One region of the Terrabacter sp. FW104-15G4B genome, then DNA from elsewhere that is predicted to be linked to it. Evidence: predicted binding sites of a transcription regulator. Region 1 holds the regulator's gene; the other holds the start of a gene.
The links. The regulator LexA, encoded in region 1, represses DNA repair genes until DNA is damaged. The targets are predictions, from matches to a motif close to TCGAACANNTGTTCGA.
Positions count from the first base shown of each region.

Region 2: a site for LexA is predicted at 1,576-1,591, ahead of AC3WRT_RS13580 (alpha-ketoglutarate-dependent dioxygenase AlkB). Genes of this name have one in related genera too.

Region 1 covers NZ_JBYTCI010000017.1:41,899-52,256, forward strand. The annotation lists gene AC3WRT_RS13895 (sensor histidine kinase) at 1-428, shown strand, start outside; gene AC3WRT_RS13900 (hypothetical protein) at 388-930, opposite strand; gene AC3WRT_RS13905 (alpha/beta hydrolase) at 927-2,690, opposite strand; gene AC3WRT_RS13910 (hypothetical protein) at 2,687-2,989, opposite strand; gene AC3WRT_RS13915 (LysM peptidoglycan-binding domain-containing protein) at 3,285-3,698, opposite strand; gene lexA (transcriptional repressor LexA) at 3,927-4,652, shown strand; gene AC3WRT_RS13925 (hypothetical protein) at 4,791-5,693, shown strand; gene AC3WRT_RS13930 (Sir2 family NAD-dependent protein deacetylase) at 5,775-6,719, opposite strand; gene AC3WRT_RS13935 (LysR family transcriptional regulator) at 6,802-7,749, shown strand; gene AC3WRT_RS13940 (peroxidase-related enzyme) at 7,825-8,406, shown strand; gene AC3WRT_RS13945 (gamma-glutamyltransferase) at 8,403-9,926, shown strand; gene AC3WRT_RS13950 (cupin domain-containing protein) at 10,227-10,358, shown strand, end outside.
Region 2 covers NZ_JBYTCI010000016.1:55,079-65,436, reverse strand. The annotation lists gene AC3WRT_RS13590 (isoprenyl transferase) at 1-728, opposite strand, end outside; gene recO (DNA repair protein RecO) at 766-1,494, opposite strand; gene AC3WRT_RS13580 (alpha-ketoglutarate-dependent dioxygenase AlkB) at 1,614-2,264, shown strand; gene AC3WRT_RS13575 (maleylpyruvate isomerase family mycothiol-dependent enzyme) at 2,279-3,097, shown strand; gene gnd (NADP-dependent phosphogluconate dehydrogenase) at 3,319-4,752, shown strand; gene AC3WRT_RS13565 (glycosyltransferase family protein) at 4,843-6,366, opposite strand; gene leuA (2-isopropylmalate synthase) at 6,424-8,169, opposite strand; gene AC3WRT_RS13555 (hypothetical protein) at 8,368-9,747, opposite strand; gene AC3WRT_RS13550 (hypothetical protein) at 9,744-9,887, opposite strand; gene era (GTPase Era) at 10,029-10,358, opposite strand, start outside.

The DNA.
Region 1 (10,358 bases):
TGCTCGAGGACCTGACGCCGATGCTCCGAGCCCAGCGCGCCCGAGTCCGGCCGGACGACCTGCCTGTCGTGCAGGTGGACCAACAGCAGCTGTATGCCGTCCTGCTCAACCTGCTGACGAACGCCGTGAAGTTCGCGCGGCCGGCCGTTGACCCGGTCATCGAGGTCAGCTCGCGTCGTGAGAAGACGGGGTGGCGGGTGAGTGTGCGCGACAACGGGATCGGCATCGCACCCGAGCACCGCGACAAGGCGTTCGCGCTGTTCGGACGTGTGGGCGGCTCCGTCGAGGGCAGCGGCGTCGGGCTCGCCACCGCGAGGCGGATCGTCGAGGCGCACGGCGGGGCGATGGGGATCGAGCAGGCCGATCCGCACGGAACCATTGTCTGGTTCACCCTTCCGGAGCGCGACCTCGCCCCGAGCCGCCACTGAGCCGGTCCTGTACCGGCGAGGGCGCCGACGATGACGATGACGACGGCGTCTGCGCAGCGGCGATCCACAGTGCAACGAGGGCGACGACGAAGGCGATCGGCGCCCGCAGGTCGATGACGACTGCCCGGAGGAGCATCGCGGCGACGGACCACTCGAGCGACCCGTCGTTCATCGATGCCCGGAAGCCGGCCGCGCCCGAGGCGGCCGCACCGTCGAGCACCAGTGCGACGGCGAGGACCCCGACGTGGGCCAGCGCTGCGCCGGCGGCCCACCTCAGCCGGTCCAGCGTCCGGACCGGTGGCGGACATCGGATCACCGCCACGGCCAGCACCGCGCCGAACGCCGCCACCGCGAGGAGCACCGGCGACGCCAGCCCGACGAGCAGGCCGTCGGCGGCGGCCCTGCCTCCGTCCGAAACCCACCCCACGGCCATGAGAGGCACAGTCTGAAGCACCAGGAGCGTGAGCCCGGCCGCAATGACGATCCGTTCACGGCGGCTCACGGGACGAGCCTGGGCCAGCGCAGCGGGTCGGTGCCCAGGCTCGGGCCCGTCGTGTGGCAGGCGCGCTCATCCGCGCCCTGCAGGACCCGCAGGTCCGGCCGACCCGCCGCGATGACGACGAGGTTGCGCGCGCTGTCGGTGCCGGCTCGGAGGTAGTCGGAGTGGCCGGTGGAGGTGCGGCCGGCGTCGACGAACTCCGATCTCGGGTGCAGCCAGTGGTTGCACCCCGAGCCGGTCTGCTTGAGCGCGAACGTCGACAGGCGGGTGGCCCCACGGACGTCGGCGGCGCGGGTGCCGTGGACCATCCAGCCGTAGCTGAAGACGTCGTCGCCCACGGCGCCGAGGACGTTGAGGGCACCGGGCTTGAGCGCCGTCCGCGACACGTCGGAGAAGGGAAGCCCCGGCGCGCCGAAGACGGCAACGTCGTCCACGGCGCTGGTGCGCAACGAGGCGAACCCGGCGAGAGTGGCGCCGTAGGAGTGGGCCCACACCGTCTGGTGGGCGGGACGGTCGCGGGCTGCCTCCAGGCCGGTCACGAAGTCGGCGAGGGCGCCGGCATTGTCGCGAGCGATCGTGGCGTTGAGCACGCTCCGGTCGACGGGCCCGATGATCTCGTGGACCTGAGGCGCGTCGTAGCCCATCCACGTCACGACGGCGACATCGTCGCCACCCGCCACCGCCCTCGCCTCACCGCGCATCCGCACGAAGGTGTCGTCGTAGCGCCGCAGGTCGGTGCCGACCATCGTCGAAAGCCCTCCGACGAACGTCACGACGTGCTCCGCCCGGTCGACGTCGCCGAGCGACACCACCGCCTTGACGTCGAGCCCGCTGGTGTCCAGGAGCATCAGCCGTCGCTGTCCTCCGTCACGCCGGGCGAGGACCTCGCGAACAGCCTGCAGGGCGGCGACGTGCTCCGCCGCCCGCGTGCGCTCCGCGGCATTGGTCGGCGACGCGGCACGCTCCGCCGCCAGGGCGCGCGCCTGGGCGGCCCTCTCCGCTCGCGCCAGCAACGTGAGGTTGGCCTCGTGTCGAGCCGAGGCGGGCACGCCGTCGCGCGCCCCCACCCACTCCGGACGGTCGCGAATAACCGTTCGCCGCTCCTCCTGCGTGAGCGAACGCCACCAGGCCGCGGACGCGAAGACGAGAGACCCCGGGCCGCCAGCGCCGGAGACCGGAGGACGCGAGAGATCTGGCACCGCGCGGGCTGCGACGTCCTCGGCGCCCGGCGCGCCTCGCGCCGCCGACAGCAGCGCGCGCAGCAGCTGTGCGTCGGTTTCGCCGGCGGCGTCGAGGGCCTGGGCCAGACACGCGTGGACCTCTTGCCTGAGCAGCGCGTCGAGCCGTGTCCGGTGCGCTTGCGCCAGGGGGTCCTCGAGAGTGGACCGGACCGGAAGGAACAGCTGTCCGTCATCGTCCACCCACGCTCCCTCCGAGGCAGCCCGCCGATCTGCGCGGTGCACCAGGTCGATCGCGGACTGAAGCCGGCCGGCGGCGCTGCCGACGGCGTGCCCACTCTGCGCGAGGCTGGCCGCGAGGTCACCGAGACCCGCGGCGACGAGCCCGTAGCGATCGGCTGCGGCCGAGGAGGCAGCACCAGTCCAGCGCGGGGCGGCGGCACGACGCCAGAGGACTACCTGCGCCAGGCCGAGGACGCGGCGCCGCCGGTCCTCCAGTCGCCGGCTCACCTCGAGAAGGGCCTGCGGGCGGCTGGCGCGGAGGCTCCGGACCGACATGGTGGTCGCAGCTGCGAGCGCGGTCACGCCGAGCCTCCGCCAGCACCGGACACTACCTGACGAGCCGAGCGCTCCACGGCCTGGTACGCGTCGGCCGCGACGACGAGGGAACGTCCGAGCTCCTTCAGAACCCAGCGCGTCCCGGCGAGCCGAGCCTCCCAGGCAGCTGCGACCTGGGCGAGTCCGGCCGCGGTGCGGCCGCCCGGTACAGCCGCCGCGATCGCGCGGAGGTCGTCGGTCAGCGCGAGGCGCTGCACCTGCGCCAATGCCTCGTCCACGGATGTTGCGGCGTCTCGCAGCGCCGCTGTGTCCACCTCATACCGCATCCCCTGCTCCTTCCGAGAACAGCACGGTAGGACGCTGGATCGCGGCTCGATGCCCGTCGTCCACAGGGCTCGTCGGGGGCGGCGCCGCCTCCCGGGCCCCAACCCCGTAGGGCCACCCCGACAAGCAGAACGCCGCACCCCTGTCAGGAGTGCGGCGCTCTGGGCCGTAGCGGCGGGGTCGAAGCGCCGCTACCGCCAGCCGCTGGAGGTGGAGCCAACGCGGCCGTTTGGGGGTCAGGGGGACGCGGCCGCGTGTCGCGCCTGCGTCCGGTGCACCGACCCGATGATCGATGGGTCAGGGTGACGGCACCACGAGCTGCTGGCCGGCGTGCACCTGGGACGAGCTGAGGGCGTTGGCCACCTGGATCTGGACGACGCCTTCGGAGACCGGCAACCCGGGGAGCTCTCGAGCCGCGATGCCCGACAGCGTCTGCCCCTGCCCGACGGTGACGACGCGCGGATCGCCGCTGGCCGACGCGAGCTGGCCGGCGAGACCGACGCCGAGCAGGGCGATGACCATGGCGACGAGCAGGGTCACCGTGAGACGCCCGAACCGGGTGAGGCGCATCGGGGGCTGGGCCGCCCGAGCGGCACGAACTGCCCTGGGGCCCGTGGGCACCAGCACGAGGTGAGGGCGCTCGTCGACACGTGGGTGTGCCGGCCCCTCGGTGTGCGGCTGTCGAACGGCCTCGAGGACGATGGCGCTCATGATGACCTCCCCTTGCTCCAGATCCGGCGAACATGTGTTCGATAGAACGTCTGTACGATTTTTAGCACGGATGTGCGATGAAGTCGAGACACGCCTCGAACACGTGTTTGGCAACTGTGTTCGAACCTCGTAGTCTTTCCTCACACCACAGACCTCACCAGCCACCACTGACACTGGCCGTGCACGCCGGCGACGGAGGGGACCTGACGAGCCGACGAGAGGGACACCATGGGCGTCACCGAGCTTCCCGACCGTGAGACCGGAGACGGGCTCACCGTGCGCCAGCGGCGCGTGCTCGAGGTCATCCGCAACTCCGTCGACCGCCGGGGATACCCGCCGAGCATGCGCGAGATCGGCGACGCCGTGGGGCTGGCCAGCCCGTCGAGCGTCTCCCACCAGCTCAACGCCCTGGTCGCCAAGGGCTACCTGCGGCGCGACCCCAACCGGCCGCGCGCCCTCGAGGTCGTGTCCCCGGACGCCAAGGCCGAGGAGCTCGGCTACCGCGGCGGCGACGCGACGCCTCCGCGTCCGCGCGGCGACCAGTACGACACCGAGACCGGCTCCGGTGACGCACGCCCCGAGGCGTCCTACGTGCCGGTGCTCGGCCAGATCGCCGCCGGTGTGCCGATCACGGCCGAGGAGGTCGTCGAGGACGTCTTCCCGCTGCCCAAGCAGCTCGTCGGCGAGGGAGACCTGTTCCTGCTCAAGGTCAACGGCGACTCCATGGTCGAGGCCGCCATCTGTGACGGCGACTGGGTCGTCGTGCGCCAGCAGCAACACGCCGACAACGGCGACGTCGTCGCCGCCATGCTCGACAACGAGGCAACCGTCAAGACGTTCAAGCGCACAGACGGGCACGTGTGGCTGATGCCGCACAACCCCGACTTCTCCCCCATCGACGGTGACCATGCCACGATCCTCGGCAAGGTGACGGCGGTCCTGCGCCGCATCTGAGCGACCCCAAGCCCCCGACGACCGACGACGTATGCCGCCCGCGCCCGTTCGCGCCGCCGGCTTCGGCGTTCCTCCGGCGGGCGTATCGGGCGGGACGACTGCAGACTCTGACCAGTGAGTCCTGCGAAGGAGAGCGCCATGGCACCCGGGCGAACCCGAGACGTCGTCTTCACCTACCGCTATCTGCGCGGGGCGATGATCGCCCTGCTCCTCATGCTGCTGCTCTCCGTCGGCTACGAGTGGTGGTGGGAGACCGCCCACTCGTGCTGGCTCGGTTCCATCAGCGCCTACTACTACACGCCCGCACGCACCGTCTTCGTCGGCTCGCTCTGCGCGCTCGGGGCCAACCTGATCGCCTACAAGGGCCATTCCCCCGAGGAGGACGTGCTGCTCGACTTCTCGGGCTTGATGGCCTTCGTCGTCGCCATGGTGCCGACGGTGCCGGACGGACGGTGCGGGCCGAACGCGTACACCCAGACGCCTGCCGAGATCGCGGCGGCCGTGCGCAACAACGTCTGGTCGCTCGTCGTCGTGGCGGTCGTCGCCGCCATCGTGGTCACCTGGCTCAAGCATGGCGATTCGGTGCGCGACCGGTCCGAGCGGCCCACCGTGCGCTCGATGGTCGTCACGGCCACCTGCGGCGCGGTGCTGCTCGGCGAGCTCGCCCTCTTCCTCGTCCTACGTGATCGCTTCATCGCGGTGAGCCACGGCATCGCCGCCGGCACGATGGTGGCCGGCGTCATCGCCGTCATGGTCTTCAGCGCGCTGCGCGCCGGGGAACGGCACGCAGGGGCCGCCGGTCGGGACGGCGCCACCTACAAGCGCATCTACATCGCGATCGCGCTCGCGCTGGCCGTCGCGCTCGGCGTGAGCGTGGTGACTGCCGTCACGGTGAGCGGCTTCGACCACCTCGTCCTCATCGCGGAGGTCATCATCATCGTGCTCTTCGCCGTCTACTGGGCAGTGCAGACCAAGGAGCTCTGGGACCTCCGCGACGATGACGGCACCGAGGCTCGACCGACCCGGTCCGTCGCCCAGTAGCCCCAGGACAGGGGTGTTTCGCCACCCAGCGCAGGGACGGGGCCGCCCCCGGACTGCCGAGGGGCGGCATACCAGGGCTTCTCAGTGACCGAGCGCGTCGCGCAGCTCTCTCAGCGTCGGACCGAGGGGCGCGTGCAGGCGCAGCGTCGCCTCCGCGTCACCTCGCGTGGCCGATCGTGTGACGATGGCGACGGGCACGTCGCGCTGGTGGGCGCGGCGGACGAAGCGGTAGCCGCTCATCACCGACAGGGACGATCCCAGCACGAGCACGGCCCCGGCGTCCTCCACGAGGGAGAAGCACCGCTCGACAAGCACCTTGGGCACCGACTCGCCGAAGAAGACGACATCAGGCTTGACCGTGTCCTCGCCGCAGACGAGGCACCGCGGCGCGTGGAAGGACTCGACGAGCGCGTCGGCCAGCACGATGTCGCCGTCGGGCCGCACCTGCTCCCCCCACTGCGAGCCGACAGCCTGAGCTGCCTCGGCGAACCGCTCCATGAACCCCGGATTCGCCTCGGTCATCCTCTCGTGCAGCCCGATCCGCGAGGTGTACTCCCCGCAGGTCAGGCAGACGGCGCGGTCGAGGGAGCCGTGCAGCTCGATGACGTCCGTCGCGCCCGAAGCCTGGTGCAGGCCGTCGACGTTCTGCGTGATGATGGGCCCGACGTAACCGGCGCGCTGCAGGTCGGTGACGACCCGGTGGCCCTCATTGGGTGCCGCCGCGTTGAACCGCTGCCACCCGATGTAGCTGCGCGCCCAGTACCGTCGCCGGGCGTCGCTGGAGCCGGCGAACTCGCCGTACGTCATGGGCTCGACGCGACGGGTGCCGTCAGGACCGCGGTAGTCGGGGATGCCGGAGTCGGTGGAGATCCCGGCACCCGACAGGACGACGACGCCCCCACCGCTGACCAGGTCGACGAGCTCGTCGAAGCTCCCGAGGTCGTGGGTGTCGAGGGGCAGGGTGCGCGAGGTCGCCAGGCGAGTCGTCGCCGCCGACTGTGGGGGTATGCCGTTCGGCTGGTGCACCGGACTAGCCTACGTGCCGCGCAATCCGCTTCTGGTACTGCAGCTTCCCCGGCAAACCATAATCAGCAGTTATGCTGAGGGCATGATCGACGCTGCAGGACTACGGGTCATGAAGGCCATCGCCGACGAGGGCAGCTTCACCAGCGCCGCCAACGCGCTCGGCTTCACCCAGCCGGCCATCTCCCAGATGGTCCGACGCCTCGAGCAGCGCACCGGCACCGTGCTCGTCGAGCGTTACGGCCGCCAGGTTCGCCTGACCGAGGCAGGACAGGTTCTCGCCCGCCACGCGGTCGGTGTCCTCGCGGCGCTCGACGCCGCCGAGGAGGAGATCACGGCCATCGCGGGGCTGCGGGCCGGACGGGTGCGCCTCCAGGCGTTCCCCAGCTCCTCCGCCACGCTCGTGCCGAAGACGCTCGCCATCCTGAAGGCGCGCCACCCCGACATCACCGTGACCTTCACCGAGGCCGAGCCGCCCCAGTCCCTCGCCGCGCTGCGCAACGGCGACTGCGACGTCGCGGTGGCCTTCGCCTACGAGGGGCGCGGCCTCGGCGAGCTCGAGGAGGACCTCTCCCTCCTCGTCACCCGCCGGCTCATGGACGACGAGGTCCGCCTCGTCGTCCCTCGAAGCCATCCGCACGCCGGCGACGAGGCCGCAACCCTGACCGACTTCTCGGGTGAGGAGTGGATTGCCGGGTGTCCCCGCTGCCGCGGCCACCTGCTCTCCCTGGCCGACACCGCCGGGTTCAGACCGAACGTCGCCTTCGAGACCGAGGACTATGTCGCCCAGCTCGGGCTCGTCACCGCCGGCCTCGGCGTCGCCCTCGTGCCCGACCTCATCCTCAACGCTGCCAAGCACGACGAGGTCGCGACCCTGCCGCTGTCACCCGCGTCGCGGCGCCAGATCCTGGCCGTCACCACGCCGGACCTGCAGCGCGTCCCCGCCGTCGCCGCGGCGCTCGACGCCCTGTGCGAGGCCGCCGGCGCCGACCCCAAGGCCTCGGCCGCCGAGCTCGTCGGCGCCAGGGCCTGAGGCACCGGGCCGACCCCACCAGGTACGGCACGTCACCGGGGGGCGCCCGGGCACCACGCGGCATACGGTGGCCCCATGGGTGATCCCGAGCGCATCTCCTACCTGCCCGTGCCGGAGCGGCCCGACGTCCCCGAGGGCGTGAGCCGCCTCTGGGACAGGGCGCAGGAGGCGTTCGGCTTCGTGCCCAACGTCTTCCGCGCCCAAGCCGTCAACGGTGAGCAGTTCCTGGCGTGGTGGGGCTACTTCAACCTCCTGCTCAACAAGGAGGGCCACCTGTCCCCGGCCGACCGCGAGCTGCTCGCCGTCGTCGTCAGCAGCGTGAACCGGTGCACGTACTGCGAGGTCAGCCACGGCGCCGCGCTGCGCGAGCACACCGGCGACGCCGTCACCTCCGACCTCGTCGCGTCGAACTGGCGGCAGGCAGGGCTGGCCGAGCGGGAGTACGCCATGGCGGCCTACGCCGAGAAGCTGACGCTGCACCCTGCAGAGGTCACCGAGGAGGACCTCGGGCCGCTACGCGTCGTGGGGCTGGGCGACCACCAGGTGGTCGAGCTCGTCCAGGTGGTGGGGATGTTCGACCTCACCAACCGCGTCTCGACGGCGCTCGGTCTCGTGCCGAACCCGGAGTACCACTCGATGGCCAGGGCCACGACATGACCCGCGTAGCCCTCGCCGCTCCCAGCCCGGCCGCGCTCGAGGCCGGTCTCGAGGCCGCTGCCGACGGCGGCAACGCCGTCGACGCCGCCATTGCTGCAGCACTGGTGGCCATGAGCACCGAGCCGGGGGTCGTCAGCCTGATGGGCGGCGCGTTCGTCAACGTGTGGCCGGCGGGGCAGGACCCCGTCGTCATCGACGGCAACGTGGAGATGCCGGGTCGCGGGCTCGACCGCGCGGCCTTCGGACGAGGCGTGCGGCACGTCCCCACGGAGTACGGCGGCGGCGTCACGATCGGCGCGGGCCACGGGTCGGTCGCGAACTCAGGCGCACTGCAAGCGCTCTCGCTCACGAGAGACCGGTTTGCGCTTCTGCCGTGGCGTCGCCTCGTTGAGCCTTCCGCTCGCGCCTGCCGGGAGGGCTACCGCGTCGGGGCCTCCGCCGCTCTCTACCTCGGCATCGTCCGGGACGCGCTCTTCGGAGCGGACCCCGAGGCTCACGCGCTCGTCACCGGCGCGGACGGCGGCCCGCTCGAGCCGGGCGAGACGTCGCTCAACGTCGACCTCGCTGAGATCCTGGACCTCCTTGCCGCACAAGGTGTCTCCCTCTTCACGACCGGGGCCGTGGCACGGGTTCTCGTCGACGACATGGCAGCGAACGGTGGCCTCATCACCCGGGCCGACCTCACGGCATACGAGCCCGTCGAGCGCACCCCCACGATGCGGACGATGGGCACCTGGTCCATCGCCCTCAACCCACCGCCCTCCGTCGGTGGTCCCATGCTGGCAGCCATGCTCGGGCAGCTCGCGCGGCACGAGCACTGGACGTGGGCGGAGGTCATCGACATCCAGCGCCGGGTCCTGGCCTATCGGCTGACGGTCCACGACCGGTCGAACGACCTCGACGCCGAGGGGCACGCGCTGCTCGAGACCGTCGAGCGCCATGGGCTCGCAGGCCTGCCGACCTCGGCCTCCACGGCACACGTCTCGGTCGTCGACGAGGACGGAACTGCCTGTGCCGTCACGATGTCCGCCGGTTACGGCGCCGGCATGGTGATCCCGGGCACCGGCATCATGCTCAACAACGCCCTGGGCGAGCCGGAGCTCAACCGGCTCGGTCTGCACGCGGTCGCGCCCGGTACACGACTCGCGTCCAACATGGCCCCGACGACGGGACGCAGCGCGACCGGTGCAGCCCTCGCCGTGGGGTCGCCGGGTGCCGACCGGATCACCACGGCGCTCATGCAGGTCCTCGGTCGGGGGTTGCTGCTCGGTGACGACCTGCAGCACTCCATCGACGCGCCGCGGCTGCACGTGCGCTTCATGGACGACGGGTCGCCGCGGGTGGAGCACGAGCCGTCCGACGACATCGCGGCCGCCGCCGAGGCGAGCGGGCTCGCGGTGCACCGCTATCCGGGCCCGCACATGTACTTCGGCGGGGTGGGCGCCGCGGTGCTCGGCCCGGACGGGCTGGTGGCCGCGGGGGACGCCCGGCGGGAAGCGGCCGTCGGGGTGTCGGCCTGAGGCCTCCGGAGGGGGTCCCATCCGCGACGCCGTCTGCGCCGAACCACGTGGAGTCGACCGAACGAGCGGCCGGCCCATGTCCATGACCGACGCCCGTCCCCACGCCGCCGCGTCCTCCGCGGCGTCGTCACGCCCGAACGGCATCGCTGCTCGGCTGGCGGCCGTCGTCGAACCACTCTCGGTGGTGATCTGCCCGTCCGCCTCAGGGCCTGGGACGGGGACCGTGGCAGGACCCGCCGCCCCGACTCACCAAGGCCGGAAGGGCGGTTCGGGGCGCCCCGGGACGGGAATGATGGGTGCATGCGCCCAGCTCTCGCAGACCTCCTCGACCTGCAGCCCCACCCCGAGGGAGGGTGGTACCGCCAGACGTGGGCCTCACCCGAGTCGGTGATCCTCCCCGACGGGCGCGAGCGCGCCCTGGCGACCCTCATC
Region 2 (10,358 bases), on a different contig from region 1:
GCGACGTACTCCTCGATCGCAGCCCACAGGTCGCGCCGGTCGTAGTCCGGCCACAGCTGGTTCTGGAAGACCATCTCGGCGTAGGCCGACTGCCACAGCAGGAAGTTGCTCGTGCGCTGCTCACCCGAGCTGCGGACGAAGAGGTCGACGTCCGGCATGGTCGGCTCGTCGAGGTAGCGCTTGACCGTCTTCTCGTCGACAGACCCGGGGCGGAGCCGACCGGCCTTGACGTCATGGGCAATTCGCTGGACTGCGTCGGCGATCTCGGCGCGCCCACCGTAGTTGACGCAGAAGTACAGCGTCAGCCCGGTGTTGTGCTGCGTCAGCTCCTGGGCGATCTCGAGCTCCTTGATGACCGACCGCCACAGGCGAGGCGCCCGCCCCACCCAGCGCATCCGGACCCCCCACTCGTGCAGCTGGTCGCGGCGGCGGCGGATGACGTCGCGGTTGAAGCCCATGAGGAAGCGCACCTCGTCGGGCGACCGGCGCCAGTTCTCGGTCGAGAAGGCGTACGCCGACAGGTGCGTCACGCCGATGTCGATGGCGCCTGCGACGACGTCGAGCAGCGACGCCTCACCCGCCTCGTGGCCTTTGGTCCGCGGCAGTCCGCGCGCGTTGGCCCAGCGGCCGTTGCCGTCCATGACGATCGCGACGTGCTTCGGCATCAGGTGCGCCGGAATGGTGGGCGGCGTCGCGCCGGACGGGTGCGCGTAAGGCTTGGCGTACATGGGTCTCCGGTCGGTAGGGATCGGGTTCGCTGACGGCTCAGAGGCGCTCGACGAGCCGCAGTGACCGCAGGCCTCGCTCGATGTGCCACTGGAGGAAGGCCGAGACCATGCCGTTGCCCTGCAGGCGGTGACGGGCGTCGCTCGCGTCGGCGATGTCCCAGTCACCGGTCAGCAGCGACGCGAGCAGCTGGAAGGTCTCGGGAGCGGGGGCGCTCGAGCCGGGCGGACGGCATACGGAGCAGACGGCGCCGCCGGCCTGCACGTTGAAGGCCCGGTGCGGGCCGGGCGCGCCGCACCTGGCGCAGTCCACGAAGCTCGGCGCCCAGCCGGCCACGGCGAGCGAGCGCAGCAGGTAGGCGTCGAGGACGAGCCCCGGGTCGTGGGACCGTTCGGCGAGGGAGCGCAGCGCGCCGGCCAGCAGGAGGTACTGCTGGGTCTGCGGCTCGTGCTCCTCGGTGAGCTGCAGCGCCGTCTCGAGCATCGAGGTCGCACAGGTGTAGGCCGTGTAGTCGCGGGCGATCGCGTCGCCGTAGGGCGCAAGGGTCTCGACCTGGGTCACGGTGTCGAGGTTGCGGCCCTCGTAGCACTGGACGTCGATGACCATGCCGGGCTCCAGGCGCGAGCCGAAGCGGGACTTCGTGCGCCGCACCCCCTTGGCGACGGCACGGACCCGGCCCCGCGTGCGGGTCAGCATCGTGATGATGCGGTCGGCCTCGCCCAGCTTGTGGGTGCGCAGGACGATCGCCTCGTCACGGTAGAGGGGCATGCCCCCATTCTCCCCCGCCCACCGGCGCGGACGGCACCGCACGCGCCGAACCACGCGACCTCGACTCAACTCTCACGCTCTTCGAACACCCGTTCGACGATTCGGGTTATCGTGGGGGCATGGACCTCTCTCTCCAGGGTTCGCTGCTCGACCTGACCGACGCGATGACGCTGCGCGACGTGGGCACCGGGCTGACCCGACACCACCTGACCCGGGGCGCCTGGGTCGACGTCCGTCCCGGCTGGCTCGCCGCCGGGGACGAGCTCTTCACGGCGCTGCTGCGCGACGTGCCCTGGCACGCCGAGCGCCGCCAGATGTACGACTCCGTCGTCGACGTCCCCCGACTGACGAAGTTCTACGCCGCCGACGAGACGCTCCCCCACCCGATGCTCGTCGAGGCGCGCGAGGCCCTGAGCGCCCACTACGCCCCCGAGCTCGGCGAGCCGTTCGTCACTGCCGGGCTGTGCCTCTACCGCGACGGGCGCGACAGCGTTGCCTGGCACGGCGACCGCATCGGCCGCTCGCGCGACACCGACACGATGATCGCGATCCTCTCGCTCGGGTCAGCGCGCACGCTGGCGCTGCGTCCGCGCGACGGCGGCCCCATCCCCGGCTCGACGGCAAAGCGCTTGCGCTATCCCCTGGGGCATGGTGACCTCGTCGTCATGGGCGGCTCGTGCCAGCGCACGTGGGACCACGCGGTGCCCAAGACCTCCGAACCGATGGGCCCGCGCATCTCCGTGCAGTTCCGCGTCGCGGGCGTCCGCTGACAGAAGGAGTACGTATGCCGTCCAGCCGCTCAGGTGGCTCCCTTCCCTTCCTCGACCATCTCGCGGCCGACTCGGCACGCTTCCGGACGGTGCTGGCGACGGCACCCGCGGACCTCCGCGTGCCCACCTGCCCCGACTGGGACGCCGACGACCTGCTGTGGCACCTCGGCGAGGTCCAGTGGTTCTGGGGCGAGATCGCCGAGCGCGGGCTCACCGACCCGGCCGACCTCGACGCCCTGAACGCGACGCGTGAGCAGCGCCCGACCGACCGCGCCGGACTGCTGGCCTTCTTCGACCGCTCGAGCGAGCGACTGCACCGAGTGCTGGATGGCCTGCCGCCCGAGACGCCGCTGTGGATGTGGTACGACGACGACCAGAGCGCTGGCTACATCCGGCGTCGCCAGGCGCACGAGGCGATGATCCACCGGCTCGACGCCGAGCTGACGGTCGGCGAGCGCACGCCCCTCGACTGCCGCCTCGCCGCGGACGGCGTCGACGAGGCCCTGCGGATCATGCGTGGTCACGAGCCGGAGCCGGACCTGACGCACGAGCCCGTCTCCACGCCGGTGACGATCGCGACCGTCGATGCGTTCCACTCCTGGACGGTGACCCCGGTGCGGGTGACCGGCACGTGGAACGACCGGGAGGTCGACGTGCTCCGCTTCCTCGTCGCAGACGGTCCTGATCAAGCCGCCCAGGCTGAGATCACCGGGTCCGCGGCCGACCTCGACTGCTGGCTCTGGAACCGTCCCGCCGAGGCCGAGATCACCCGGGACGGCGACGCTGCAGCCCTGGCGTCGGTCGATGCCGTCCTCAGCGACTCGATCGACTGACTCGGTCAGCCGCGGCGAGTACGTGCGGGAGCGAGGCGGTCGGCCTGCTGGCGCTTGCGCAGGGCGGTCCCGTGCGGCCTTCGACCTTCGACGTGAGTAACGCAAGGACGCCTCGGCTCGGGGTGCCACTGTCATTCGCGTACCGGCGGCACTCGACGCACCCCTCCCCATCGACGGCCACACGGCATACGGTCGTGTTCTGGCGACCTGAAGGAGCCCTCATGTCTGACCTTGCCACCATCGGCGTGACCGGCCTCGCCGTCATGGGCAGCAACCTCGCCCGCAACCTGGCCCGCCACGGCCACACCGTCGCCCTCCACAACCGCACCTCCGCGAAGACACGGACGCTCATCGAGGAGCACGGTTCCGAGGGCGCGTTCGTGCCGTCGGACTCGACGGAGGAGTTCGTGCAGTCCCTCGAACGGCCCCGCCGGATCATCGTCATGGTCAAGGCCGGAGCACCGACCGACGCCGTCATCGACGAACTCGTGCCGCTCCTCGAGGAGGGCGACATCGTCGTCGACGGCGGCAACGCCCACTTCGCCGACACGCGACGCCGTGAGGCCGGGCTGCGCGAGCACGGCCTGCACTTCGTCGGCACGGGCATCTCGGGTGGGGAGGTCGGAGCCCTCGAGGGTCCGTCGATCATGCCGGGGGGGTCGAAGGAGGCGTATGCCGCCCTCGGCCCGATCCTCGAGTCCATCGCCGCGCAGGTGGACGGCGAGCCGTGCTGCGCCTGGATGGGTCCTGACGGCGCCGGCCACCTCGTCAAGATGGTCCACAACGGCATCGAGTACGCCGACATGCAGTTCATCGCGGAGGCCTACGACCTGTTGTCCGCCGCAGGGCTGTCTGCGGCGGAGGCTGCCGACGTCTTCCGCGAGTGGAACTCCGGTGAGCTGGACTCGTTCCTCATCGAGCTGACCGCCGAGGTCCTCGCGCAGGTCGACTCCGTCACCGGCGTGCCACTCGTCGACGTCATCGTCGACGCCGCCGAGCAGAAGGGCACCGGCCGGTGGACGGTGCAGACCGCGCTCGAGCTGGGTGTGCCCGTGTCGACCATCGCCGAGTCGGTCTTCGCCCGGTCGGGGTCGGGTGACCTCGACGTTCGCACGGCGGCGCGCGGCGTCCTCGTGGGGCCCGACCGCGTCGTGTCCGTCTCGGACCGCCGGCAGTTCGTCGACGACGTGCGCGACGCCCTGTGGTCGTCCAAGGTCGTCGCCTACGCGCAGGGGCTCGAGCAGATTCGCAAGGCGAGCGAGGAGTACGGCTGGGACGTCGACATCGCCACGGTGGCGCGGATCTGGCGCGGCGGCTGCATCATCCGCGCCCGCCTCCTGGCGCAGATCAGCGACGAGTACGCCGCCAACCGCCTCGCGACGCTGCTCGTCGCCCCGAGCATCGCCTCGGGTCTCGCCGAGCGGCAGGACGCGTGGCGTCGGGTCGTCGCGCTCGGCACGACCGGCGGGGTGCCGGTGCCCGGCTTCTCGAGCGCCCTGGGTTACTACGACACGATGCGCGCCGACCGCCTGCCGGCGGCCCTCGTCCAGGGGCTGCGCGACAACTTCGGTGCGCACACCTACGCCCGCATCGACCGGGAGGGCGCCTTCCACACGCTGTGGTCGGGCGACCGCAGCGAGATCACGGCGCCGTGACGGATCGGCCGATCGACGACGTCGTTTCGTCGCCTTCGGGTGCGCTGGCGGACGACGTCGACCGCTCCGACCAGGGTGGCGCTCCTGCGTTCACCCTAGGCGACGTCGGACGCGTGGGATGGATCCGTGGACCATGGCCGCCAGCGCGACCACGAGGGGGACGAACGCGAAGAGGTAGCGAGAGCGGCCTTGCAGGACCAGGGTGAACGCCGCGATGCCGAGGACGGACAGGGCGACGAGCAGCGTCTCGCGGCGGTAGGGCGCTCGCAGGAGACCCAGTCCGGCGACGAGCAGCACCGCAAGCCACAACGCCTGCGTCACATCGGCGCGCGCATGGTAGGCCGACCCGTGGAACCCGTTGATCTCGTGCACGACTCCGGTCACGCCCGTCGCCGGTGCGAGCGACCCGGGCAGGTAGTCCGTTCCCTCCCCCCAGGCCCAGAACATTCCGTCCCCCCAGTTCCACGCGGCCTTGTTGCCGTAGAAGGCCAGAGTGCCGCCCAGCCCCCGTTCGGCCCAGCGGGCGGCGAGGAAGCCGGCGGCATACGTCGTCATCTGCTCCTGGTCCCGGCCTTCCACGGCGTTGACCATCTCGCGCGAGTACGCGCCGTATCTGACCAGCCCACCCGACGACCCCTGCTCGTCGGCGCCCAGCGCCACCCACCACAGCAGTGGCGGGCTCCCTGATGCGTTGATCCGAGCCGAGTCCACACGCGACACCGACGTCGCTGCCGCCGAGAGTCCGAGGCTGAGGGCGACGAAGGCAAGTGCCGACGCCGCACAGGCTGCGATGACCCGGGCTCGCCGGACGACCGGAGCGAGGTCGTGGTCGAAGGTCGCCACGACCGCCGTCAGGACCGCCGCGATGGCGATGACGACGGGGGTCGTCTTGATGGTGTACGCCACCGACACGGACACGATCGCGAGCAGCCAGAGGATGATGCGGTGGGTCCGTGCACCAGCGGCCAGCGCCTCGAGGGCGAGCGCCACCGACCCGATGACAAAGGGCATCGCGTAGAACTCGGTGTACGGCACGGCCAGCCACGGGCTCGTCCCGACCAGGACCAGTGTCGTCAGCTGGGCGACCAGCGAGGGGCCGCGACCGGCCACGCGGACGACGACGAGGTGGACGGCATACAACGTCAGGGCCACGCAGAGCCCGTTGAGCGGGATGAGGACGGCATCGGGCGCGAGCGAGAGCCGCTTGGCCACCGCGACGCCGATGCGGTCGATGGCGAGCAGCGGCAGGTTGTTGGGGTACAGCGACAGGTAGCTGTAACTGCCGGCCGTGAGCTCACGCCCGCTCTGGAGCGCCCGGGCCATGCTCAGGACGACGCGCGCGTCCCAGCCGTAGTCGTAGCGCATCATCAGCCCCACGAACGTCGCGACCGTCCCTCCCCCGACCGCCACGACCGGGGGCAACCAGCGGTTCCTCGACCACCGGGGCACGCGCATGACGGCCGCCAGGAGGACCAGCGCGAGGGTGACCGGTACGACGACCTGCCAGCGGTACCCGACGTTGACCGACCGCGGGGCGACGAGGGCGACCAGGGCCACAGCCACGAGAGAGAACCCGGTCAGCCGAAGCAGTGCTCGACCGACCGGGGACTCCATGGCGCCAGACGCTACCCCACCGAGGTGAGCGGCCCGTCAGCCGAGCGTCAGGCCTCGTCAGGCGCTGGGCCGGGCGTCGCGCTCGGCGCGGTTGACCGCAGACACGATCGCCTTGATGGAGGCCGTGACGATCGACGGGTCGACACCGACGCCCCAGAGGACGCGGTCGCCGACGGCGCACTCCACGTAGGCCGCGGCCCGGGCGTCGCCACCGGCCGACAGCGCGTGCTCGGCATAGTCCAGGACGCGCACGTCCGGCGTGCCCTCGACCCTCGAGAGCGCGTCGACGAACGCCGCGATGGGACCGTTCCCGGAGCCGGTGATCGTCAGCGACTCGCCGCCGTCGCCCACCGTCGCCTCGATCGTGCTGGCGCCGTCGACCGTGGAGTCCGTGACGACGTTGACCAGGTCGAACCGGCCCCAGCGGCGCGTCGGGTCGGGCAGGTACTCGTCCTGGAACCTCGCCCACAGCTCGGCAGGAGCGACCTCTCCCCCGTCCTGGTCGACGCCGCGCTGGACGACGCCCGAGAACTCGATCTGGAGGCGACGCGGCAGGTCCATCTGGTGCTCGGTCTTCATGATGTATGCGACGCCGCCCTTGCCGGACTGGCTGTTGACGCGCACAACGGCTTCGTAGGACCGGCCGATGTCGTGCGGGTCGATGGGGAGGTAGGGCACGCCCCAGACGAGGTCGTCGATGCTCGTGCCCTTCTCCTTGGCCTCGGAGGCCATCGCCTCGAAGCCCTTCTTGATGGCGTCCTGGTGCGAGCCGGAGAAGGCGGTGAAGACGAGGTCGCCACCGTACGGGTGGCGCTCGCCCACCGGCAGCTGGTTGCAGTGCTCGACGGTGCGGCGCACCTCGTCGATGTCGCTGAAGTCGATCTGCGGGTCGATGCCCTGGCTGAAGAGGTTCATCCCGAGCGTGACGAGGCAGACGTTGCCGGTGCGCTCGCCATTGCCGAAGAGGCAGCCCTCGATGCGGTCCGCGCCGGCGAGGTAGCCCAGCTCGGCCGCTGCCACACCGGTGCCCCGGTCGTTGTGCGGGTGCAGGCTCACCACGATCGACTCACGTCGGTCGAGGTGGCGGACCATCCACTCGATGGAGTCGGCATAGACGTTGGGCGTCGCCATCTCGACCGTCGCCGGCAGGTTGACGATCATCTTGTGGTCAGGAGTCGGGTCGATGACGTCGACGACGGCGTTGCAGATCCGCATCGCGAAGTCGAGCTCGGTGCCGGTGTAGGACTCGGGCGAGTACTCGTAGTAGACCTGCGTGTCCGGCACGGTCTCCTCGAGCTTGCGGCAGAGGCGCGCTCCTTGGACGGCGATGTCGATGATGCCGTCCTGGTCGAGCCCGAAGACGACCTTGCGCTGCAGCGCCGACGTCGAGTTGTAGAAGTGGACGATGGCCTGCTTGCTGCCGCGGATCGCGTCGTAGGTGCGCTCGATGAGGTGGTCGCGGCACTGTGTCAGCACCTGGATCGTGACGTCGTCGGGGATGTGCCCGCCCTCGATGAGCTCGCGGCAGAAGTCGTAGTCGGTCCGGCTCGCCGATGGGAAGCCGACCTCGATCTCCTTGTAGCCCATCTTGACCAGCAGCTGGAACATGCGCAGCTTGCGCTCGGAGTTCATCGGGTCGATGAGCGCCTGGTTGCCGTCCCGCAGGTCGACGGCGCACCAGCGCGGGGCCTGGTCTATGCGCTTCGTCGGCCAGGTGCGGTCCGGGAGCTCGAACGGGATCTGCTCGTGGAACGGGACGTACTTCTGGAACGGCATTCCCGACGTCTGCTGGGGGTGGATCATCACTGCACTCTCTTCGTCTGCGTTTCGCTCGGTGTCCGGCCGGACACGGGAAACTCCGCGACGAGGAGGGCCGGGGTCAGGCCTCGCCGCGGCAGAGAAGAAGGAGGCTCACCGCTCGCACGCCCTCACCGTATGCCGGGTGCTGCGTTGACGTCCACCGCTCGGACCTGCTGACCGCATCCTGAGATCCGGTTCTGATCACGGGAGCGGCATCCCGTCCGGACCCTGCTGCGCGACCATGCCACGGGTGCCGGGTGGGTCGGAGACTCCGTAGCTGACGTCCTCGCGGTCCGACCCGAAGGCGCTCCAGCCGACCTCCACCCCAGAGGGCAGCGGTCCCCCACCAGCGGCCCTCTGCTCACGCGCCTCGTCGGGACCGCGGCCGACCGAACGCCACACGCGGGCCTCTGACGCCACGACGTCCAGGTCGGTCCATGCCCGGGCCTCCCCGGACGAGAACCCGCCGGCGACCCAGCGGATCCGAGCCGCGGGTGCGATCCCGGCCGCCTCGAAGGCGCGGGCCTCCGAAGCGGTCAGGGTGGGATCGGCGAGCACGAGCTCGTGCGCCTCGCGACCCCCGAAACCGGCATCCCGCCACTGCAGTGCGCGTGGGAGGTCCTCCGCCTCCCAGACTGCGATGTCCTCCGGCGCCAGGCCCGCCTCGAGCCACGGGGCGACCTCGCCCGGTTGCTGCTGGATCAGGACCGGAGCAAGGCGCTCCACGGGAGCGTCGGCCGGAAGGCCGATCCCGCGCCACGCGACGGTACGGCGTACGACCTCGTCGCCGGATGCCTCTGACATCGCAGTGATCTCAGCCCAAGCCCGCGCCTGGAGGGCCGTCAGGCCCGCACCACCCTCGGACAGGGGTGCAAGCAGGGTGCGGACGTGGGCTGGGCCCAACCCGAGGCGAACCCAGTGCTCGGCACTGCGCTCACGAGGGGCCACCTCCCGCCAGCCGCGAGCGGCATCTGCCTGCCGACCCGTCCACGACGACCAGATGTCGTCCTCGGTCAGCGGGAGGAGATCTCGGGCAGCGCGCATGTTGGCCAGGGCGTCCCAGCCGAACCCCTTCCGGTCCCGGTGCTGTCCGATGACCAGCAGCAGGCTCGACACCGGCAGGGACGGCCAGGGAGAGCGCAGGAGCCAGATGCGATCCCGCGGTGGCGGCGGAAGATCGACGGAGCGGGCCATTCGGGCGAGCAGCCACTGTTGGTGGGTGTCGCGTCCCGTCTCGGGACCGAGCAGCGTCTCGTCGTCGCCGAAGGACATCAGCGCGAACCTCGGCATCCGGTCGCGCACCCACCGTCGGTGCTCCCGCGGCCAGACCGCCGGGATCAACGCCCACTCCCAGCCCATGAAGCCGATGGGCAACGGCTCCCACCCCTCGCCGGCCGGAGCCGCGACCTCGGGGAGGTCGTGGACGCCTGGGAGCGTGTAGCGCTCGCCGGGCGCGAGTGGCCGGTCCTCTCCCGCCTCGAGCATCGCCTCGATCTCGGCGAGAGCGGGCGGCAGGGGCAACAGGTCCGCGTCAGCAACTGCCGGCGGGTCGGAGCGACCCCAGGGGTCGTCCTCGGTCACGGTTCACCCGCCGTGTCGCGCGGCCCGGCAGCCGGGACGCCCTCGCCGACGTCGGCGATCTGTTCCTCGGGGCGCGGGGGCACCGTCTGGTCCTCCTCGAGGACCTCGAGCTCGTGGTCGTGTGCAGCCGACTGCGACATGTCCGCCTCCTTGTGCGGAGTCTATGACCGGTCAGCGGCGACCAGGCGCGTTGGCAGGCCATCTGGAAACCGAGCAGGGCGGCACACCACCGGATGGCGACAGCCATGTCACGGACGGAAACGAAGACCTGGCCGACGCGGTCAGAAGCCCAGGCGCTGGAGCTGCTTGGGGTCGCGCTGCCAGTCCTTGGCGACCTTGACGTGGAGGTCGAGGTAGACCTTCTGGCCGAGGAGCGCCTCGATGCCCTTGCGGGCGTTCGTACCGACCTCGCGCAGGCGTGAGCCGCCCCGTCCGATGACGATGGCCTTCTGGCTGGGGCGCTCGACGAAGACGTTGACGCGCACGTCGAGCAGGGGCTTGCCCTCGGGACGCCCCTCGCGCGGCACCATCTCCTCGACGACGACCGCCAGGGAGTGCGGCAGCTCGTCGCGGACACCCTCGAGGGCTGCCTCGCGGACGAGCTCGGCGAT